One region of the Thioalkalivibrio sp. ARh3 genome, then DNA from elsewhere that is predicted to be linked to it. Evidence: predicted binding sites of a transcription regulator. Region 1 holds the regulator's gene; the other holds the start of a gene.
The links. The regulator sigma-54, encoded in region 1, starts transcription at its own class of promoters, with help from an activator protein. The targets are predictions, from matches to a motif close to TGGCANGNTNCNTGCTT.

Region 1 (11,395 bases):
GGATTGAACAGCCTCTGGACCATGCTGGACATCCTGCGTCTGCGGCGTGGGCCCCAGGACCTTCCGCCTGATATCGGTACGCTGATCTTCTGGCTCGGGGTCGCCCTGGTCACGGGCATGGCGGTCGGCATCCCGATGTACGGCGCGGGGCAGGCCCTGGTCCTGAATGTGCTCGATCTGGTCGTCCTGTATATGTTCATTGCCGTGGTGCTGCGCATGGGAGGGGTGCCCGACCGCTGGCTGCAGACCTTTACCGCAATGGCCGGAACCGGGGCCCTGCTGGGCCTGCTGATGGCCCTGTTGATGCTGATCGATGCCCCGACCGACCCGGAGGAGGTCTCCACCGGGGCCCTGCTGGCCCTGCTGACGTTGGTGGGCTGGCTGCTGCTGGTGTTCGGACACATCCTGCAGCAGGCCCTGGAGCTCGGCAGCCGCTTTATCGGCATGCTGATCGCGCTGGGCTATGTGGTGGTCTCCAGCGTGATTACCCAGGTGGCCCTGGGGGCACTGTAGTGAACACGGACCGTCTGCACATCCTCGGGATCGGCGGGACCTTTATGGGCGGGCTGGCCCAGCTCGCCCGGGCGCGCGGCTACCAGGTCACCGGTTCCGATCAGAAGCTGTACCCGCCGATGAGCGAGCAGCTGGAGCAGGCCGGCATCCCCTATCACGAGGGCCATGACCCGTCGACCCTGCCGGATACGGGGCCGGTCGTGGTCGGCAACGTGATGACCCGCGGCATGCCGGTCATCGAGACCCTGCTGGATCGCGGCCTGCCCTACACCTCCGGTCCGCAGTGGCTGGCCGAACATGTGCTGCATGACCGCTGGGTGCTGGCGGTGGCCGGAACCCACGGCAAGACCACGACCGCGAGCCTGCTGGCCTGGATCCTGGAATATGCCGGGCTGAGCCCGGGGTTCCTGATCGGGGGCGTGCCCGGCAACTTCGGCGTCAGCGCGCGGATGGGCGAGGCCCCGTTCTTCGTGATCGAGGCGGACGAATACGACTCCGCGTTCTTCGATAAGCGCGCCAAATTCGTCCACTACCGGCCGCGCACCCTGGTGCTGAACAACCTCGAGTTCGACCACGCGGACATCTACCCGGACCTGGCCGCGATCGAACGTCAGTTCCATCACCTGGTGCGTACCATCCCCGGCCAGGGCCTGATCCTGGCGCCCGCAGGCGATGCCGCGCTGGAGCGTGTGCTGGAGATGGGTTGCTGGACGCCGGTGGAGCGCATCACCACCGACCCGGACACCGGGGATACCGAGGCCCTCGGGGCACGGCCTTTGAATGACGATGCCTCGGAGTTCGAGGTGCTGGTCAACGGGGTGGTTCAGGGGCGGGTGGCCTGGGAGATGACGGGGCAGCACAACCTGTCCAATGCCCTGGCCGCGCTCGGTGCGGCCCGCCATGCCGGGGTACCGCTGGCCGCGGGGATCGCGGCCCTGCCGGGTTTCCGCGGTGTGCGCCGGCGTCAGGAGCTGCGCGCCGACATCGACGGGATCCGGGTGATCGACGACTTCGCCCATCACCCGACCGCGATCCGACTGACCCTGGAAGGCCTGCGGGGCCGCGTTGCCGCCGGTGGGCGGTTGATCGCGGTGCTGGAACCGCGTTCCAACACCATGCGCATGGGGGTGCATGCCGAGGCCCTGGGGGCCGCCCTGGAGCGCGCGGATGTGGTGCATCTCTATCATGCCCCGGAGATCGACTGGTCCACCACGGACCTCGAGCGCCGCCTCGGCGAGCGCCTGTCGGTCGCGCGCGAGATCGAGGCCCTGATGGGCGGTATTCTGTCGAACGTGCGTGCGGGCGATACGCTGGTCATCATGAGCAATGGTGGTTTCGATGGCCTGCACCAGCGTCTGATCGCCGGTTTGCAGTCACGTGAATCCTCGGGGACCCCCGCATGAGTGGACAGCCACGCTCGATCGCCCTGGCCCTGACTGGTGCCTCCGGCGCGCCCTACGGGCTGCGGCTGCTGGAGTGCCTGGTCCAGACGGGGGTGCAGGTGCATCTGATGCTGTCGAAGCCGGCACAGGTGGTACTGGGCCTGGAGACCGATCTCGATGTGCCCGGGCGTCCGGCCGAGATCGCGCGATTTTTCGGCGAGCGCCATGGGGTGGCCGAAGGACAGATCCGTTGCTACGGGCCCGAGCAGTGGACTGCTCCGGTGGCCAGCGGCTCGGCCGTGCCGGAGGCGATGGTGGTCTGCCCCTGCACCACGGCGACCGTCTCGGCGATCGCGACCGGGGCCTCGCGCGGGCTGATCGAGCGGGCGGCGGATGTGGTGCTCAAGGAGCGGCGCAGGCTGGTGCTGGTGGTGCGCGAGACGCCATTTTCCGAGATCCACCTGGAGAACATGCTGCGCCTGGCGCGCATGGGTGCGGTGGTGATGCCGGCCAATCCGGCCTTTTATCATCGGCCGCAATCCATCGACGATCTGGTCGACTTTATGGTGGCGCGAGTGCTGGACCATCTGGGCATCGAGCATGCCCTGGGCCCGCGTTGGGGCGAGGCGTGGTTGCCGCCGGAGGATCCGGCATGACGACCCTGCCTCTGTTCCCGCTGAATACCGTGCTGTTTCCGGAGGGGCTGCTGCCGCTGAGGATCTTCGAGACGCGCTATCTCGACATGGTGCGCCGCTGCCTGCGCGAGGACGGGCGCTTCGTGATCGTCGCGATCGAGCCCGATACCGAGTCCGGTGCGCCCCGCCCGGAGGCCGAGACGGATCCTTCGGTCGGCTTCCATCCGATCGGGACCGAGGTCGCGATCGTGGACTGGGACCAGCGGCCGGACGGCCTGCTCGGGATCCTGGTCAAGGGCGAGCGCCGCCACCAGCTTCACAACCCGCGCCGGGCCGATGACGGCCTCTGGCTGGCGGAGGTCGAGCCGCTGCAGGAGCGCCCCGACGTCAGCCTGCCGGTGGACTATGCCTCGCTGGCGGACCTGCTCGAGCGGCTGCTGGACCAGCTCGGTACGCCCTGGTCGCATCTGGAGCGACGCTTCGACGACTCCTCCTGGGTGGTCGGGCGGCTGACGGAGCTGCTGCCGATCGATCTCGAGGTCAAGCAGCAGCTGCTGGAGGCGGACGACCCGATCGAGCGCCTGGAACGCCTGCGAGCGGCCATGCTCGCGGCATCGAAATCCTGAAACCCTGCGGCGGGGCTGTTAAGGTTTCGGCACACACTTCGAATTGGAGCCCGCCATCATGGCCGTTCAGGAACTCACGCAGGATACTTTCGAATCCACGATCACCGGCAACAACATCGTCATTCTGGACTTCTGGGCCCCCTGGTGCGGCCCGTGTCAGCAGTTCGCCCCGACCTTCGAGGCGGCCTCCGAGCAGCATTCCGACGTCGTCTTCGCCAAGGTGAACACCGACGAGGAGCAGGGGATCGCCGGGGCGTTCCAGATCCGTTCCATCCCGACCCTGATGATCTTCCGCGAGCAGATCATCGTCTTCTCCCAGCCGGGCGTGCTGTCCGCCGGGCAGCTGGACGAGGTGCTGGGCAAGGTGCGCGAGCTGGACATGGACCAGGTGCGTGCCGACATCGAACGCCAGCAGCAGGAGCAGCAGGCCGGCCAGGCCTGATTACCCTGACGCGAAACCTGTCGCCCTAAACGAGCGCCCCCATGCTGACGGTCATGACCCAGATGGGGGCGCTCATCGTTGCGGGCGTCGTCTGGCGCCTGTTGCGCCCCGGCGGGCTGGACGCCGACACCGCCCGCCGGGTGCTCACCACCCTGGTCTACTACCTGCTGCTGCCCGCGCTGGTGCTGCAGGTGCTGTGGACCGCCCCTCTGGGGCTCGACTCGCTGCGCATCGCCCTGGTGGCCGGCACGACCGTGCTGGCGATGGTGGCCGTGACCCTGCTCGCCTGCCGGCTCTGCCTGGCGGAACGCGCGGCGGTCGGGGCGATGCTGCTGGCCGCGGCCTGGCCGAATGCCACCTACCTCGGGCTCCCCGTACTCGACAGCCTGTTCGGCGATGCTGGCCGGGCGGTGGCGATCCAGTACGACCTGTTCGCCTGCCTGCCCCTGGTGCTGACGCTGGGGATCCTGCTGGCCAGGCGTTACGGGGACCCGGAGGCGGTCCGGCTGCATGGCGGCAGCGGGGCCCTTCGCGGGTTGGTCGCGGTCCCTTCGATCTGGGCGGCGGTCCTGGGCGTGGCGCTGAACCTGTCCGGTCTGCCGCTGGTGACCTGGCTGGATACCTGGCTCGGCTTCCTGGCCGATTCGGTGGCTCCCCTGATGCTGTTCTCGCTGGGACTGGCGCTGGTGTTCGATCGTTTCCGCGGCCGCGATCTGCGACCCCTGGTGATGGTCTCCGTCATTCAGTTGCTGATCGCACCCCTGTTCGCGCTGGGCCTGGTCTGGTGGGTCGGGCTGGAGGGTGTGCCCGGGGTCGGTTCGGTGCTCGAGGCGGCGATGCCGGCGATGGTGCTGGGGCTCGTGTTCTGTGACCGCTTCCGGCTCGATACCGGCCTGTATGCGGCCGCGGTCACGCTGACGACGGCGTTGTCGCTGCTGACCCTCCCGCTGTGGTTCGCCATCGCCGGGTATCTGGTTCCGGGGGGCTGATAGCGCGCGGGTCGGCTCCGGCGGTCGCTTGCAGCGATCGGCTACAATGGGCGGGTGAAAAGACACCCCGCGCCACCCACCTTCGGTCCCGGCACCCGCTGATGCTCCTCCCCGTTGTCGCGGTCCTTGGCGGTCTGGTCCTGCTGACCTGGAGTGCCGACCGCTTCGTGTTCGGTGCCTCGGCGTTCGCGCGCAGCGTGGGGGTGAGCGCGCTGCTGGTCGGGCTGACGATCGTCGCCTTCGGGACCTCGGCGCCGGAGATCGTCGTGTCGGTCCTGGCGACCCTGCAGGGCAACCCAGGCCTCGCAGTGGGTAACGCAATCGGCTCGAATATCGCGAACATCGGGCTGGTGCTGGCGATGGCGGCGCTGGTGGCGCCGCTGGCGATTGGGCGCGGCCTGGTGCGCCGCGAGCTGCCGATCCTGATGGTGGTGAGTCTGGCGGTCCTGTTTCTGCTGCTGGATGGCGAGCTCGGCCGTCTGGAAGGCGGGATCCTGATTGCGGGGCTGCTGCTGGTGACCGCCTGGGTGATCCATATCGCGCGGCGCGCACAGGCGCTGGACCCGGCCGAGGCACCCGAGGAGGTTCGCGGCATGGTCGAGGCCATACCGGCGACCACCAGTACCGGCCGCGCGCTGGCCTGGCTGAGCCTTGGCCTGGCGCTGCTGATTGCCAGCAGCCAGCTAGTGGTCTGGGGTGCGGTGGGAATCGCGGAGCAGCTGGACATCAGTGACCTGGTGATCGGCCTGACCATCGTGGCGATCGGGACCAGCCTGCCGGAACTGGCGACTTCCCTGGTGGCGGCCTTCCGCCGCGAGGCGGGATTGGCGATCGGCAACGTGATCGGTTCCAATCTGTTCAACCTGCTGGCCGTGCTGGCAGTTCCCGCGCTGATCGCGCCGCTGGCGATCGAGCCCGAGGTGCTGGTACGCGACTACCCGGTCATGCTCGGCATGACCGCCGCGCTGTTCGTATTTGCCCTGGCGCGTGGCAGCCAGCTGCGGCGCTGGCAGGGGGGGCTTCTGCTCGCGGTGTTCGCGGGCTACCTTGTCCATCTCGGAATGACGGCAACCGCATGAATTTCAATCCTGATACCACCCGCAAGCTGGCCCTGGCGGTCCTGAACAACGAGGCCGAGGCCGTGCGGCGGCTGGCCGACCGCGTGGACGATGCGTTCCTGGAGGCCTGTCGCCACATCCTCGAGTGCCGCGGCCGGGTCGTGGTGACCGGCATGGGCAAGTCCGGCCATATCGGCTCCAAGCTGGCGGCGACCCTGGCCTCCACTGGGACGCCGGCGTTTTTCGTCCACCCCGGCGAGGCCAGCCACGGCGATCTCGGCATGATCACCCGCGACGACGTGGTGATCGCGCTGTCCAATTCCGGCGAGACCGACGAGCTGCTGACCATCCTGCCGCTGATCCGGCGGCTGGATGTACCGCTGATCGCGCTGACTGGCAATTCGGGGTCGCGCCTAGGGCAGGACGCCACCGTGCACCTGGATGTCTCGGTCGAGCGCGAGGCCTGCCCGCTGGGCCTGGCCCCGACCTCCAGCACCACGGCCGCACTGGCGATGAGCGATGCCCTTGCGATTGCGGTGCTGGATGCGCGCGGCTTCACCGCGGACGATTTTGCCCGTTCGCATCCCGGTGGCCGACTGGGGCGGCGCCTGCTGGTGCATGTCGCGGACATCATGCACACGGGTGATGCGATCCCCCGCGTGGCGCCGGAGGCCCCGCTGAAGGACGCCCTGTTCGAGATTACACGCAAGGGGCTGGGGCTGGTGATCGTCGCCGATCCCGAGGCGCATATCCTGGGCGTGTTTACCGATGGCGACCTCCGGCGCACGCTGGATCGTGGCGAAAGTCTGGAGGCCCTGACCATCGGCCAAGTGATGACGCGGGGTGGGCATGCCGCCCGCCCGCAGTGGCTGGCGGTGGAGGCGCTGGAGACCATGGAGAGCAAGCGCATCAACGCGCTGCCGGTGGTGGATGACGACCAGCGACTGGTTGGCGTCTTGAACATGCACGACCTGCTGCGCGCGGGGGTGGCCTGATGGACCGTCACGACGAGACGCTGCGCCACCGCCAGGGGGCCGTGCGCCTGCTGATCCTGGATGTCGATGGCGTGCTGACCGATGGCAGCCTGTTCATGGGGGATGCCGGCGAGCAGTACAAGGCCTTTCACTCGCGCGACGGGCACGGCATCCGCCTGGCACTGGACGGGGGGCTGGAGGTCGCGATCCTGACCGGCCGCACCTCCGGGGTGGTCGAGCACCGCATGCGGGATCTCGGCGTGCAGCATCTGGTGCAGGGACGGCGCGACAAGGGGGCTGCACTGCACGAGTTGCTGGAGCAGACCGGGCATGCGCCCGAGGCGGCGGCCTTTGTGGGCGACGACATCGTCGATCTGCCGGCGATGCGCCGCGTGGGCCTTGGCATCGCGGTGGCGGATTCCCACCCGCTGGTAGTGCGGCATGCCGACTGGGTCACGCAGGCCCCTGGCGGGCGCGGCGCGGTGCGCGAGGTCTGCGAGGGCCTGCTGGCAGCCCAGGGGCGCCTGGAGGCACTGTTCGCGGAGTATGTTGACGGATGAAATGGGCGGCCGGACTGGCGGCGCTGATCCTGGTGCCGATGGCGGCGCTGGTGACCGGCGCTGCTGCCAGCGAGCATGAGCCGGAGGGCGAGGTGACGCTGGAGATCGAGGGCTTCACGCTGCACGCGACCGGCGAGGATGGCGAACTGAGCCACCGCCTGCGCGGAACGCGGCTGCGCGAGTTTGGCCGTGATGGACCGCAGCTGATCGACGACCCCGATCTGGATATCTTTGACGCCGGCGGTATCGAATGGCACTGGACCGCGCCCGAGGCGCTGCACCGGCCCATGGACGAGACCCTGGACCTGATCGGCCCCACGCGAGGGGTGCAGCCCGAGCGTGCCGAACGCGTGCGCACGGTGATCGAGTCCGCCGACGTGACGGTGGCGACCGACATCATGATCGCCACGTCCGATGCGTTCTCGACGCTTGATCAGCCCGGCTTTTTCCAGCGGGGCACGGGTCTGCGCGTGGACTCGCGAGGGGATACCATAGAGCTGTTCCATGACGTGTACACACTCTACAGCGAGTCAGGCGAGGAGGAAGCCGCTGATGACTGAACGTGGTGGGTCGCCGCTCGCTCGGCTCGCGTGGCCCGTGTTGATGGGAAGTGCCTTGCTGATGCTGATCTCGCCGGTCATCGCCCAGCAGCAGCCCCTCCCCGTGGAGATCACAGCGGATCACGCAGAGATGGACGACCGCCGGGGGGTGAGTACCTATACCGGCGATGTGGTGGTGGTCCGTGGGGACATGACGCTGGAGGCGGACAAGGTCTATGTGCGCAGCCGCGACCGGCGCCCCTACGAGATGGAGGCCCACGGCGAGCCCGCGCGGCTCGAGTCGCCGGATCCGGAGACGGGCGAGATGCGCATCGCCACCGCACTGCGGATTGATTACCTCCTGAACGAGGACCGGGTGATCCTGACCGATCAGGCGCATGTGGTCACGGCGGCCGAGGAGGCGCGTGGCAAGCGCATTGTCTACGACCTGGAGACCGACATCATCGAGGCCGAGCGGGGCGAGACCGATGACGAGCGTGTGCGGATCAGGATTCAGCCCCGCGAAGACGACGAATGACCGAGGTGGACTCCAGCATGTCAGCGGCGGCCGGCGGCCAACCGGCTCCAATGGCCGGGTATCTGGCCGGGCGCGAACTGACCAAGCGCTATGGCAAGCGTACAGTGCTGGATCGTGTCGATGTCGACCTGGCCCCGGGAGAGGTGGTGGGGCTGCTGGGCCCGAACGGGGCGGGCAAGACGACCTGTTTCTATAGCCTGGTGGGCCTGATCCGACCGAATCGTGGTCGTATTACGCTGGGTGACCGGGACATCACCCGGGCGCCGATTCACGCGCGGGCCCGGGCCGGGTTGGGCTACCTGCCGCAGGAGGCCTCGATCTTCCGGCGGCTGAGTGTGTGGGACAACCTGCAGGCGGTACTGGAGCTGCGGCGCGAGCTCGATCGCCACGAGCGTCGTCGCATCGGCGATGCCCTGATCGAGGAGTTCCAGCTGGAGACGGTGCGCCACAGCCCGGGGATTGCCCTGTCCGGGGGCGAGCGTCGCCGTGCGGAGATTGCCCGGGCGCTGGCCGGTGATCCGCGCTTTATCTGCCTGGACGAGCCGTTCGCCGGCGTGGACCCGATTTCCGTGGGCGACATCCAGGCCGTGATCGGGCACCTGGCTGAACGTGGAATCGGCGTGCTGATTTCCGATCACAATGTGCGCGAGACCCTGAGAATCTGCGACAGGGCCTATATTCTCAGTGAGGGTCGCATGCTGAGCGCGGGTACCCCGCAGGAACTGCTGGACGACCCCCAGGTGCGCCGGGTGTATCTTGGCGATAACTTTCGGCTGTGAACCGCCTTGGTGCACATGGACCTACGACTCCTTTTAAGATGATTCTGATGGTCACCTTGGACCTGAAACCGCGATGCTGAAGCCCGGGCTCAATCTGCAGCTGGGGCAGACGTTGACGATGACCCCGCAGCTGCAACAGGCCATCCGCCTGCTGCAGCTTTCCACGCTGGAGTTGCAGGCGGAGATCCAGCAGGCGCTGGAAAGCAACCCCATGCTCGAGCAGGTGGAAGACGAGGGCGAGGAAGCCCCGACCGAGCGTCCGGAGGAAGGGGGCGAGTTGGTCGAGGGGGATCGCATGCAGGCCGACACGGCCGGCGATGACGTGATCCCCGAGGAGCTGAGTACCGACAGCCGCTGGGACGACATCTACGAGCCCGCCCCGAGTCCGCGCGGCCTGGACGACCGCGATCCGCTGGAGAATACCTCCGACGGCGAGGACGAGGGCCTGCAGGACCACTTGCTCTGGCAGTTGCATCTGAGCCACCTGACCCCGCGCGACCAGCGGATCGGCGCGGCGTTGATCGACGCGATCACTCCGGATGGTTATCTGGACGGTGAGCTCGAGGCGCTGGCGGAGATGATCAGTCAGGGCGAAGACGAACCCGTGGGGGTCGACGAGGTCGAGGCGGTACTGCACTGGATTCAGCAGTGCGATCCCCTGGGCGTAGGCGCGCGGGACCTGCGCGAGTGCCTGGAGATCCAGTTGGGCCATCTGGCGCCGGATGCCCCGGCGCGCGACGCGGCTCGAGCCATCCTGGAAAATGGCATGGAGAGCCTGGCCAAGCGGGACTACCGGGCCCTGCAGCGTCAGTCCGGGGTGCGCGACCCGGACGAGCTGGCGCGGGCGCTGGACCTGATCCGCACCCTCAACCCGCGTCCGGGTGCCCAGATCAGCGAGCCCAGTTCGGAATACGTCGTGCCGGATGTCTACGTCCGCCATGACCGCGATGGCTGGCGTGTGGACCTGAATCCGGAGATTGCGCCGCGCATTCGCATCAACGATCTCTATGCGGGTATGGTGCGGCAGGTCTCCGATGCCCGTGACAGCGCGTTCATGCGCGATCAGTTGCAGGAGGCACGCTGGTTCCTGAAGAGCCTGCACAGTCGTAACGACACCCTCCTGCGAGTGGCCCAGGCCATCGTGGAACGACAGCAGGGCTTTCTGGAGCATGGAGAGGTCGCGATGCAGCCGTTGATCCTGCGCGACATCGCCGAGGCCCTGGAGATGCACGAATCGACCATCTCGCGGGTGACCACGCAGAAATATATGCATACCCCGCGCGGGGTATTTGAGTTCAAGTACTTCTTTTCCAGTCATGTTGGCACCGCCGATGGCGGCGAATGCTCGGCGACCGCAATCCGTGCCATGATTCGGGAATTGATCGGTGACGAAACGCCGAACAAGCCTCTAAGCGACGCAAAACTGGCCCAGATCCTGTCGGATCGGGGCATCAATGTGGCCCGACGCACCGTGGCCAAGTACCGCGAGGCCATGCATATCCCGTCTTCCAGCGAACGCCGGCAGATGGCGAGCATGCCGAGTGGAAACAAGCAAAAAGGAGCCTGACCATGCAGATCAACCTGACCGGCCATCATGTGGATATCACCGACGCCCTGCGCGACTACGTGAACGAAAAGTTCGCGAAGCTGGAGCGTCACTTCGACAAGGTGATCGACGTGCACGTGGTGCTGACCCACGAGAAGAACCAGAACCTGCACAACAAGGCGGAGGCAAACCTCCAGGTCAGCGGCAATCACATTCATGCCGAAGCCAGTCACGAGGACATGTACGCCGCGATTGACGGCCTGATCGACAAGGTGGATCGTCAGTTGATCAAGCACAAGGAAAAGGTCAAGGACCACCACCGTGCCGAGGGTGCCCAGCGCAACCGCGAGCAGGCCCTGTAGCGTAATGACCGTTGCCGAGCTGATCACCCGCGACCGTATTCGCCTGGAGCCCGAGTGTTCCAGTCAGAAGCGGGCGCTCGAGACCCTGGGCGAGTTGCTGGCTGTCGGCGGCGAGGAATCCGCCGGCCCGGCCAGTGGGGCCATCTTCGAGGCCCTGTCTGCCCGCGAGAAGCTTGGCTCCACCGGTCTGGGACACGGCGTGGCCATCCCCCATGGGCGTCTGGCCGAGCTCGATGCCCCCCGGGTCGCAGTCCTGCGACTGGATCAGGGCGTCGATTTCGACGCCATGGATCACGAGCCGGTGGACATCCTGATCGCGCTGCTGGTGCCCGAGGCGGCGACCAGCGAGCACCTGGATCTTCTGGCGCAGCTGGCTCGCGGACTTTCTCAGCCCGACAATATCGCTTCCCTGCGGCGAGCCGGTGACGCGGAGGTCATGGAGCGTGAACTGA
Region 2 (5,650 bases), on a different contig from region 1:
ACGCGGGCGTCGAGGAACACATCCACTGCTTCATTGCCGGAACCGCTCTGGGCCGACGCCCGGAATTCATATACGCCCGGGGCCGCCGGCGTCCCGTCATCGCGCAGGCCATCCCAGGTGAACTCCTGCAACCCCTCGCTGGCCGAGCCCAGGTTCATGCTGCGGATACGCTCGCCCGTCGGGCTGTACACCTCGACCTGCAACTGGCCGGTCGACTGTTCCAGATCCACCGCGCCACGCACCGCGCCATCCGCCCCGAGTTCGCCGAATTCCGTCGGGACCAACACGTCCTTCCCGACCAGGGAGGCTGCCTGCAGGGTCTGGCTCTGCCCCATGGACTGCGCCAGTTGCTCGAACGACTTGGACAGCTCCTCGATCCCGGTCACCGTCGAGAACTGCGCCATCTGGCCGATGAATTCGCCGTTCTCCATCGGTTCGAACGGATCCTGGTTCTGCAGCTGGGTCGTCATCAGCTTGAGGAAGTCGGACTGCCCCAGGCGGTCATCGGCCCCCTCGTCCTTCTGGGGACGAGACAGCCCCAGGCGGTCCAGCATGTCGGGTGAAATCTGTGTCATGTACGAACTCCGCTTTAGCCCTGGCCGATCTGCAGCGTGCGCTGCAGCAGCTGGCGCGAGGTCTCCATTACCTCGACGTTCGCTTCATAGTTGCGCGAGGCCGACATCATGTTGGCCATCTCCTCGACGACGCTGATCGCGGGCCGGAAGATGTAGCCATCTTCGTTGGCCTGCGGGTGGTTCGGTTCGTAGTGCGGCTGCGGCGGCGCCTGCGATTCGTCAATGCCCGCCACCCGCACGCCGTTGGAGGCACCATTCGGGTCGGCCTGATTCATCACCGTCTGGAACAGCACCTGCTTCGACCGGTAGGCCTCGTCGGGGCTGCTCGCCACGGTATTGGCATTGGCGAGATTCGACGCGACGGTGTTCAGTCGCACCGACTGCGCGCTCAGCGCCGAGGCCGAGGTGTTGAACAGCTTGAACAGATCACTCACGAAATCACTCTCCCGTAGCCATCAACGACGGCCCTACTAGCGCTCGCCCCGCAGGGCATCACGGATGCCGGAAACCCGGCGGTTCAGGAACTCGAGGCTGCTCTGGTACTGCAGGGAGTTTTCGGCAAAGGCCGCGCGCTCGAGTTGCGGGTCCACGGTGTTGCCATCCAGCGACGGCTGCGACGGCACGCGATAAAGCGTCTCCATCGATCCGTTGGCACTACCCGCACCGCCGGAGCCGATGTGGCCCTGATGCGTGCTCGCCATCGGCATGTTGCCGCCCTCGCCGGCAGCCGCCTGCAGCACCGAGCGAAAGTCGATATCGCGCGCCTTGTAGTTCGGCGTATCGGAATTCGCGATATTCGAGGCCAGCAGCTCCATCCGCTTCGCACGGACGTTCACCGCCTCCGGCAGGATGCCCATCGCCTTGTCGAGAGAAAGACTCATCCGTCGTACCCCGTCCGCCTGTGGCGCACTTCAGGTTCCTCGGGACGAAACCGCTTCGCCCCGCACGACAGGGACGAAGCAATTGGTGTGCCACTATGGGCTGATGGATGTCTGGAGAGGGGTGCCGCGGTCGTGGGGGACGACCGGGTGGCGCAGCGCCAAAGGCGCGTCAGCCCTTCAGGCGAAGGACCGAGCCGTACTCGGTGCGCACCGTTTCGAAGGCCTGGGTGTAGGGGCCCGCGGTCTCGGAAGCGCCAAGAAACAGATAGCCACCGGGATTCATCTGGCGGGCGATTCCGTCAAGAACCTGGCGCTTGGTCTCGGCGGAGAAGTAGATCAACACGTTGCGGCAGAACACGATGTCGAACTTTCCCAGGGCCGCGTAGCTGTCGATCAGGTTGAGTTTCTGGAAACGGCAGCGGCGCTGGATCTCCGGACGTACGCGGTGCCCATCGGCCACGGTCTCGAAAAAGCGGGCGCGGCGCGCTTCGCTCAGGCCGCGCACGATGCTCAGCCCGTCGTAGACCGCGCGCCGGGCATCGTCCAGGATCTTCTCCGACAGGTCCGTACCCACGATCGACACCGGCACCACCCGCCTGGGCCTCGACTCTTCCCACTCGGACACCACCATGGAGATGCTGTAGGCCTCCTGCCCGCTGGAGCAGCCGGCCGACCAGACCTTGATCCCCGCGCCCTTCTCCGCGCGCTCCGGGAGCAGCACATGACGCAGGATCTCGAACGGGAAACCATCGCGGAACCAGGAGGTTTCGTTCGTCGTCATCGCGTCGATCACCCGCGTGCGCAGGCGCGGGTTTGGGGCCTGGCGCATCGCGTGCAGGAGCTCCGGGACGCTCTTGTAGCCGAACTCGTCCAGCAGCCGCGAAAGACGGCTCGACACGAGATACTGACGGCTGTCGCCCAGCACCAAGCCACAGCACTCGGAGAGGAAACGCGAGAACTCCTCGTAGTCGCGCGAATCGATCACGAAGTCATCCCTGAAGCTCGGAGATACGGACGAACAGGCACGTTGATGACGAATCCTTGACAGCGGGGCCCAAGAATCCAACCGGGGCACGACCGCCCCCTGCTGGACGGGTGCAGTATACGTGCAACCGCGCGCCCGCTGACAGCATCACACCAGGTAATGGAGGCGGCGCGCGATGGCCGCCGGCGCTCACACGGCCGGCAATCCCCTTCCGCCCCCATGCCACAACGCTTGAATCTGCCGATTGACACAGGCCGCGGGGACACCGGTTTCAATCCTTGCGGGTCTGCTCAAGCACGGCTTCGGCCAGCTCATCGGGATTGAACTTGGACAGGAACGCATCCGCCCCTGCCCGCTTGACCATATCGGTATTGAACTCCCCGCTCAGAGAGGAGTGGAGCAACACCCTCAGGTCCTTCAGCCGGTCGTTCGTCCGAATCCGGGCCGTCAGGGTATAGCCATCCATCCGCGGCATCTCGATGTCCGAGATGACCATCTCCACCACATCGCCCACATTGCCGGCCTCGGCCTGCTCTTCAAGATAGTCCAGTGCCTCGCGACCATCCTTGAAGACCAGGTATTCCCAGCCAAGACCCTTGATGGCACCCTCGATCTGCTTGCGGGCGACCAGCGAGTCATCGACGATCACGATCTTGCGCTTCCCGATCCGCTCGCGCTCTTCGTCGGCCTCCGCGCGCACCGCGTCGGACACGTTAATGGGCAACGGATTGACGATCGACAGCACCCGTTCGACATCGATGATCTCGACCAGCTTGTCGTCGATCTCGGTCACGGCGACCAGGAAGGACTCGCGCCCGGTCCCCCGTGGTGGCGACTTTACGTCTTCCCAGTTGACGTTGACGATCCGGTCCACGGCCGAGACCCAGAAGCCCTGCACCGACCGGTTGAATTCGGTCACCACCACCTTGTGGTCGTCCGTTTCGCCCACGGCCGTGCGCAGCCCCATCGCGCGTGCAAGGTCAATGATGGGGACCGTCCCGCCTCGCAGGGTGGCCACACCCCGCACGACGCTCAGTGAACCGGGAATCTGCCGCAACGGTGGTGAAGGGATGACCTCGCGCACCTTGAACACGTTGATCCCGAAGGTCTGCGAGCTCCCCAGATGAAACAGGAGCAGCTCCATACGGTTCTGCCCCACCAGCTGGGTCCGTTGATTCACATCGTCAATGAATTGACTCATTGCCCTGCACTCCCCCTTCGCCCGGCGACTCGCCACCTCGACCCGCCGGACCCAGTGTGCACCCCCAGGACCGGCGCTGTCATGCCACAAACCGCCGCTGTATGCCGATTGCATGCGTTATTGACCCGGTAACGGCCACGCCCCGCCACTCTTGAGGATGCAACACTAACCGTCTGGCATGTTTTCTGCTTGTGTCTGCCCGAAAACCTCTCGATTATCGACGAGCCGGCGCGCACGCAGACCATGAATGAGCCATTTCTCCAACCCGTTGTTCGCTCCCGGTGGCTCGCGGCCGCGGCAGGGATCTTTCTGGCCCTGGGATCCATCCCCGCTCAGGCGGAGATCGAGGCGGTGGAGAACATCCGTCTGGCGGCCGAACGTTTCATCCATGACGAGCTCGACATCACACCGGGGGACGAAGCGGTGGAGGTCCAGATCGGTCGTCTGGACAATCGCCTGCGTCTCGCGCGCTGCAGCAAGGCCCTGGAGACGCAGTTCCCGCCCGGCGGACGTCGCGACGGCAATACAGCGGTCCAGGTGCAGTGCGAAGCACCCGTGAGCTGGTCGATCTATGTGCCGGTTACCGTCGAGCGCTATGCCGAAGTCCTGGTCGCGAACCGCAACCTGCGACGCCAGCACACGATCCTGCCGGGCGACCTGCGCACCAAGCGCATACAGACCTCGCGGCACGCCGGCAGCTATTTCGAGGACAAGGGTGAACTGGTGGGGCTTCAGACCCGACGCAACATCCGCCCGGGACAGATCCTCGGCCAGCAACACGTGACCCAGCGCGAGGTGGTCAGCCGCGGCCAGCGCGTCACCATACTGGCCGAGAACGGTTCGGTGGCGATCCGCATGCAGGGCGAGGCGCTGGAGAATGGCGTCCTCGGCGACCGCATCCGCGTGAAGAACAGCTCGTCGGGGCGCATCGTGGAAGGAGAGGTCCTGGAGTCCGGACATGTCCGCGTGGCCCTGTAGAATGGCGGAACATCGCCATGGATCGCCGCCACGAACTGTGAAGCGATTCGAAAATTCATACCTCAAGGGGCTACAGTTTCAGCCGGTGCTGCCGTAAACCTCTGCAGTAGAATTGCAAAAACAGGAAACCGAACCATGGATATCAAAGGCCCGAACAACCCCGGCCTGCGCCCGGACGGCAACACCTCGAGCGTAAAGGGCCGAGACGAGACCTCCCGGCCCGACGCAGGCGCCCAGGGCAACTCCTCGGCGCCGATACGCCAGGACGACTCCGTCACCCTGACCGGTGCGGCGCAGGCGATGAACGCCGCCTCCGGGGCCGCCAGCAACGCCCCGTTCGACGAGGCGCGGGTCGCCGAGTTGCGCGAAGCCATCTCCAACGGCGAGTACCCGGTGGACAACGAACAGCTGGCCGATCGCATGATCGAGCTGGAAAGCCTGTTGCGCTAATCGAGACCCGACAATGTCGCCCGAACAGCGCCACGCCTTTCTCCGCTCGCTGGAGGCCTCGATCCGACTGAGCCATCAGATGGAGGACATCCTGCTGCAGGAGACCCGCGCCGTGGAATCGCGCGCCCCCGAGACCCTGCGCGAGGTCGTGGCCCAGAAGCAGACGCTCCTGCAGGAGCTGGAGACCGAGAGCCGGCGACAGCGCGAAACCATCGAGGCCGCCGGTGAAACCTACACGCCCGAGGGACTCGCGCGGCTGTTCAGCCGGCTCGAGAGCGGCGCCGAGCTGGAGGACCACTGGCAGGCGCTGCGCCGTTCGGTGGAGCGCTGCAATACCCTCAACCAGGGCAACGCCCGACTCATCGATCGCGACCGGCGGCGCGTGGAGATGTCCATTCAGATCCTGCGCGGCGAGGAACCCGGACCGGCCCCCACCTATGACCCCTACGGCCGCACCCAGTCCGGCAGTCGCACTGGCCGGCGCATCACCCGCGCATGACCCGCGCGCATCCTCCGCGCGCCCCTTTCACTCCTCTCCCGCGCAAACGCGGGGCTGGCATTCCGGACAGCCGGGCAGTAC

Region 2: the regulator sigma-54 is predicted to act here: its motif matches at 3,817-3,833, upstream of flgA (flagellar basal body P-ring formation chaperone FlgA).

Annotation. Positions count from the first base shown of each region.
Region 1 is NZ_KB897947.1:3,784-15,178, reverse strand. It holds gene C995_RS0100105 (VacJ family lipoprotein) at 1-7, shown strand, start outside; gene C995_RS0100100 (hypothetical protein) at 4-513, shown strand; gene mpl (UDP-N-acetylmuramate:L-alanyl-gamma-D-glutamyl-meso-diaminopimelate ligase) at 513-1,916, shown strand; gene C995_RS0100090 (flavin prenyltransferase UbiX) at 1,913-2,551, shown strand; gene C995_RS0100085 (LON peptidase substrate-binding domain-containing protein) at 2,548-3,156, shown strand; gene trxA (thioredoxin) at 3,215-3,598, shown strand; gene C995_RS0100075 (AEC family transporter) at 3,640-4,587, shown strand; gene C995_RS0100070 (calcium/sodium antiporter) at 4,689-5,666, shown strand; gene C995_RS0100065 (KpsF/GutQ family sugar-phosphate isomerase) at 5,663-6,640, shown strand; gene kdsC (3-deoxy-manno-octulosonate-8-phosphatase KdsC) at 6,640-7,179, shown strand; gene lptC (LPS export ABC transporter periplasmic protein LptC) at 7,176-7,739, shown strand; gene lptA (lipopolysaccharide transport periplasmic protein LptA) at 7,732-8,256, shown strand; gene lptB (LPS export ABC transporter ATP-binding protein) at 8,274-9,035, shown strand; gene C995_RS0100040 (RNA polymerase factor sigma-54) at 9,109-10,602, shown strand; gene hpf (ribosome hibernation-promoting factor, HPF/YfiA family) at 10,605-10,943, shown strand; gene C995_RS0100030 (PTS sugar transporter subunit IIA) at 10,948-11,395, shown strand, end outside.
Region 2 is NZ_KB897948.1:319,114-324,763, forward strand. It holds gene C995_RS0106305 (flagellar hook assembly protein FlgD) at 1-575, opposite strand, end outside; gene flgC (flagellar basal body rod protein FlgC) at 590-1,009, opposite strand; gene flgB (flagellar basal body rod protein FlgB) at 1,046-1,456, opposite strand; gene C995_RS0106320 (protein-glutamate O-methyltransferase CheR) at 1,626-2,441, opposite strand; gene C995_RS0106325 (chemotaxis protein) at 2,713-3,642, opposite strand; gene flgA (flagellar basal body P-ring formation chaperone FlgA) at 3,886-4,620, shown strand; gene flgM (flagellar biosynthesis anti-sigma factor FlgM) at 4,756-5,070, shown strand; gene C995_RS0106340 (flagella synthesis protein FlgN) at 5,084-5,569, shown strand.